One region of the Streptomyces sp. R33 genome, then DNA from elsewhere that is predicted to be linked to it. Evidence: predicted binding sites of a transcription regulator. Region 1 holds the regulator's gene; the other holds the start of a gene.
What was found. The regulator HspR, encoded in region 1, represses chaperone genes until heat shock. The targets are predictions, from matches to a motif close to TTGAGNNNNNNNNNCTCAA.

Region 1 (2,386 bases):
GGGTGGAGATTTGACCATAAACAGAACAAAAGCGACACATCCCCACTCGGTCACGGAGCTGTGCAGCGAGGGGGCACGGCTCTACACGAGCGCGCTGAGGACCGGACGTATCGCACGTGGGGATGTCAAAACGGCACCCTGCCTGCTCGATCTGGCGCTGTTGCAGCCAGATCCTGATGACGCCAATTCGCTCCGTCCGGTTCCACCGGCGGTGGCACTCGCACAGCGGCTGCATCCGATCGAACGGGAGATCCGCGACAGACGCCGGGATTCTCTCGAACTGTCCGAGGCTTTCGAGCCGTTTCTCGCCATCAGTGCGCAGAATCCGGCAAGCACCCATGCCATCACCGTGCTCGAAGGCTTCGACCCCATCAACGCGGCCCTCAACCTCGCCACCGCCGAATGCCACACCGAGATGCTGACCATCCAGCCCGGCGGCGCCCGCCCCAGCCTCGAGCTCACGGAGGCCCTTGAGCGCGACCAGCCGCTGACCGACCGCGGTGTCCGGATCCGGACCCTCTACCAGCACACCGTCCGGCACAGCCGCGGCACGCTCGCGTACGTCGACCTCCTCAAGGCCGGCAAGGTCGAGGTGCGCACGCTGGAGGAGCTCTTCGAGCGCCTCATCATCTTCGACCGGACCGTCGCCTTCATCCCGGCCAGCGACGACCGCCAGGTCGCCCTGGAGCTGCGCCACCCCGGGCTGGTCGACTACCTCATCAAGGTCTTCGAGCAGCTGTGGCACCGCGCCGTGCCCCTCCAGGAGGAAGTAACGTACCAGCACACCCGCGGGGGCATCTCGGGCGTGCAGCGCACCATCGCACAGCTCCTCATCGAGGGCCACGTCGACGAGGCCATCGCCCGCCGGCTGGGCATGAACGTACGGACCTGCCGCGCGCACATCGCGAAGCTCGCCAGCACCCTCGGCAGCGGCAGCCGCGCCCAACTCGGCTTCCTCATCGCCCGCTCCGGGATCCTCGAGGACGAGGGCGACTGAAACGCACCGGAACGCATCAGGCCCCGCCCGGGGTTCCCGGGCGGGGCCTGTGCGTTCGCTCGCTGGTCAGTCGCCCTGGCGCTTCGGCGCCGGGCGCCAGACGACCAGGGCGTTGCCCGCCACCGGCGGCTGGTACTTGACCAGATCCCGCCGGTACGAGGCGTGCACCTGGGCCTCGCGCTGCTGGAGCACGGCCGCCGCGCCGTCCACCGCCGCCGAGAGCTCGGCCACGCGCTGCTGGAGCGCCGCGACCTGGTTCTCCAGCTCGATGATCCGCTTGATGCCGGCCAGGTTGATGCCCTCGTCCTGGGACAGCGTCTGCACCGTGCGGAGCAGTTCGATGTCGCGGGCCGAGTAGCGCCGGCCGCGGCCGGCCGTCCGGTCCGGGGAGACCAGGCCGAGGCGGTCGTACTGGCGCAGGGTCTGCGGATGCAGGCCCGAGAGCTGGGCGGCCACCGAGATCACGTAGACCGGGGTCTCGTCGGTCAGTTCGTACGCCCCGCTGCCGAACCGCGGCGGTCGTCGGCGGCCGTCCATGTCATGCTCCCTTCGCGGACTCGAACAGCACGGCGCGCGGGTCCTCCGACTCCGTCGCGTCGCGGTACATCTCCAGCGCCTCGCGGGCCTTGTCCGACAGCGAGGCCGGAACGGAGACCTCCACCGTCACCAGCAGGTCCCCGCGGGTGCCGTCCTTGCGGACGGCTCCCTTGCCGCGGGCCCGCATCGTGCGCCCGCTGGGGGTGCCCGGCGGGAGCTTCAGCGTCACCGGGGGGCCGTTCAAGGTCGGGACCTTGATGTCGGCGCCCAGGGCGGCCTCGGCGATCGTCACCGGGACGGTGACGGTCAGGTTGTCGTCCTTGCGGCCGAACACCGGGTGGCTGTCCACATGGACGACGACGTAGAGGTCGCCGGCGGGACCGCCGCGCTCGCCCGGAGCGCCCTTGCCGCGCAGCCGGATCCGCTGGCTGTCGGACACGCCGGCCGGGATCCGGACCTGCATGGTGCGGGAGGACTTGGCCCGCCCGCTGCCCTTGCAGACGTCGCAGGGGGTCTCCGCGATCAGGCCGCGGCCCTTGCAGTCCGCGCAGGGGTCGGTCAGCGAGAAGCCGCCGCCGCTGCCCCGCGAGACCTGGCCGGTGCCGACGCAGGTCGGGCACACGCGCGGCGTGCCGTTCTTGTCGCCGGTGCCCGAACAGGCCTTGCAGGGCGCCTGGGAGGACATCCGGAGCGGGACCGTGGCCCCGTCCACCGCCTCCTCGAAGGAGAGGGTGACCTCCGACTCGATGTCCTGGCCGCGGCGCGGCTGGACCCGCGTCCCGGGGCCCGCGCCGCCGCGGTTGAACAGTCCGCCGAAGACGTCGCCCAGACCGCCGCCGCCGAAGCCGCCGC
Region 2 (2,386 bases), 1.0 Mb from region 1:
AGGTCTTGCCGACGCCGGGCGGCCCGACGAGCGCCAGTACGGCTCCGCCGCGGCGGCCGCCGATGACGCCCATGCCGCGCTCGGAACGCCGCTTGCGCACGGCGAGGTACTCGGTGATGCGGTCCTTCACGTCGCTCAGCCCGGCGTGCTCGGCGTCGAGGACGGCGCGGGCCCCGCGGATGTCGTACTCGTCCTCGGTGCGCTCGTTCCAGGGCAGTTCCAGCACGGTGTCCAGCCAGGTGCGGATCCAGGAGCCCTCCGGGGACTGGTCGCTGGACCGCTCCAGCTTGTCGACCTCCTTGAGCGCGGCCTCCCGCACCTTCTCGGGGAGGTCGGCGCCCTCGACGCGCGCCCGGTAGTCGTCGGACTCCTCTCCGTCCTTCTCCCCGTTCAGCTCGCGCAGTTCCTTGCGCACGGCTTCCAGCTGGCGGCGCAACAGGAACTCGCGCTGCTGCTTCTCGACGCCGTCCTGGACGTCCTTGGCGATGGACTCGGCGACGTCCTGCTCGGCGAGGTGGTCGCGGAGCCAGGAGACGGCCAGCTTGAGGCGTGCCACGGGGTCGGCGGTCTCGAGCAGTTCGACCTTCTGGGCCACGGTCAGGAAGGGCGAGTACCCGGAGTTGTCCGCGAGCGCGGACACCCCCTCGATCTGCTGGACCCGGTCGACGACCTGCCAGGCCCCGCGCTTCTTGAGCCAGCTGGTGGCGAGCGCCTTGTACTCCTTGACGAGCTCGGTGACGGACCCGGGCAGCGGATCGGCCAGCCTCTCGTCGACGCTCTCGCCCTCGACCCAGAGCGCCGCCCCGGGCCCGGTGGTCCCGGCCCCGATCCTGACGCGGCCGACTCCGCGGATGAGCGCCCCGGGGTCCCCGTCGGAGAGCCGCCCCACCTGCTCGACGGTCCCGAGCACACCGGTGCCGGCGTACTTCCCGTCGACCCGCGGCACGAGCAGCACCCGGGGCTTCCCGCTCCGGACCGCCGCCTGGGCGGCCTCGACGGCCCCCCGTACCTCGGCGTCGGACAGGTCCAGCGGAACGACCATCCCAGGCAGCACGACCTCGTCGTCGAGCGGCAGCACGGGCAGAGTGAGCGTTACGGACGTCGAAGCCATGATCTTCCCTCCGGCAGTGAAGTTGAGCTATGCCGACTCAATGCATGTGCGCCCCCCAATGTTCCCCAACCCCCGTTCGCCTCCGGCGAACACGGATTCCGACGGCGGCTGCACCCGGAGGGCGCGCAGCGCCGCTCGGCCCGCGGGGGTTTTCGCCGTCACCGACGTCGGGGGCTTCGCGAAGGCCAGGCGGGCGTCGGTGGATGGTGACCCCCGGGCCGGTGCCGGGGGCCACCTCGATGGAGCCGCGCCGCGCGTCCTTCACGTCGACCGACGTGACGGGCTCGGCGACCGTGGCGTCGGCGGTCGCCGTCTTCTTCCCGGTGTCCTCGAAGGAGCAGCCGTAGAGCAGCAGTCCGGCGGCGAGGGCGACAACCACCGTCCGGCTGAAGCGGAATGACGTGATGTGGGAAGGCATGCGAACCACTCTGGTGCGCAGCCGGGCCGCTGCCGGTGGGGGCCGTACCCGGCCTCGGGGTGGGGGTAGCCCCCCAGCCCCCAGCCCCCTCCACCGGACGCACCGGATTCAGACGCCGATCGCTCCGTCGATCCGCTCGCGCAGCAGGTCAGCGTGGCCGTTGTGGCGGGCGTACTCCTCGATCATGTGGATCAGCACCCAGCGCAGCGACACCTTCCCGCGCCACTCGTCCTCGGCCTCCACGTCCAGGTCGGGCGCGGCGGCCGTGAACGACTCCGCGAACGCCACCTCCTCCCGCCAGGCCTCCCACGCCGCAGCGACGGCCCCCGGCCCGGACGCCGCACCGTCGAAGTCGCCGTCCGGGTCCGCCTCCGACGAGAACAGGGCCGGCGCCTCCTGCCCCGCCAGGACCAGGCGGAACCAGCGGCGCTCCACGTCCGCGAGGTGCCGGACCAGGCCGAGCAGCGAGAGCGTGGACGGCTCCACGGAGCGGCGGGCCAGGGGCTCCGCCTCGAGGCCGGCGCACTTCAGCTCCAGCGTCGCGCGCTGCGCCGCCAGGACGTCCGTGAGCAGGAACCGCTCGTCGCCCGTCGCGGGTCCTGTGAAGCGGTCCTCCGAGGCTCCGAAGAGCTGCCCCCGCCGGCCCGTCACCGCAGGCCGCTCCGGGCGCATCGCCCAGTCCGTCCACGAGCCGTCGTACACCGCCAGGGAGGAGTAGCCGGCCAGCGTGGCCCCGAGGGCCAGGACGCACGCCGTCACTCCCGAGCCGCAGCTGAAGTACAGCCGCTCCCGGTCGCCGGTCAACGCGGCGAAGGCCTCGCGGAGTTCCCCGGCGGGCCGCATCAGGCCGCCGCCAC

Region 2: a site for HspR is predicted at 1,134-1,152, ahead of lon (endopeptidase La). Genes of this name have one in related genera too.

The regions. Positions count from the first base shown of each region.
Region 1 covers NZ_CP165727.1:4,274,232-4,276,617, forward strand. The annotation lists gene AB5J51_RS19505 (helix-turn-helix transcriptional regulator) at 1-997, shown strand, start outside; gene AB5J51_RS19510 (heat shock protein transcriptional repressor HspR) at 1,064-1,534, opposite strand; gene dnaJ (molecular chaperone DnaJ) at 1,536-2,386, opposite strand, start outside.
Region 2 covers NZ_CP165727.1:3,250,130-3,252,515, forward strand. The annotation lists gene lon (endopeptidase La) at 1-1,111, opposite strand, end outside; gene AB5J51_RS14595 (hypothetical protein) at 1,315-1,458, shown strand; gene AB5J51_RS14600 (DinB family protein) at 1,638-2,180, opposite strand; partial or broken gene AB5J51_RS14605 (sulfurtransferase) at 2,172-2,386, opposite strand, start outside.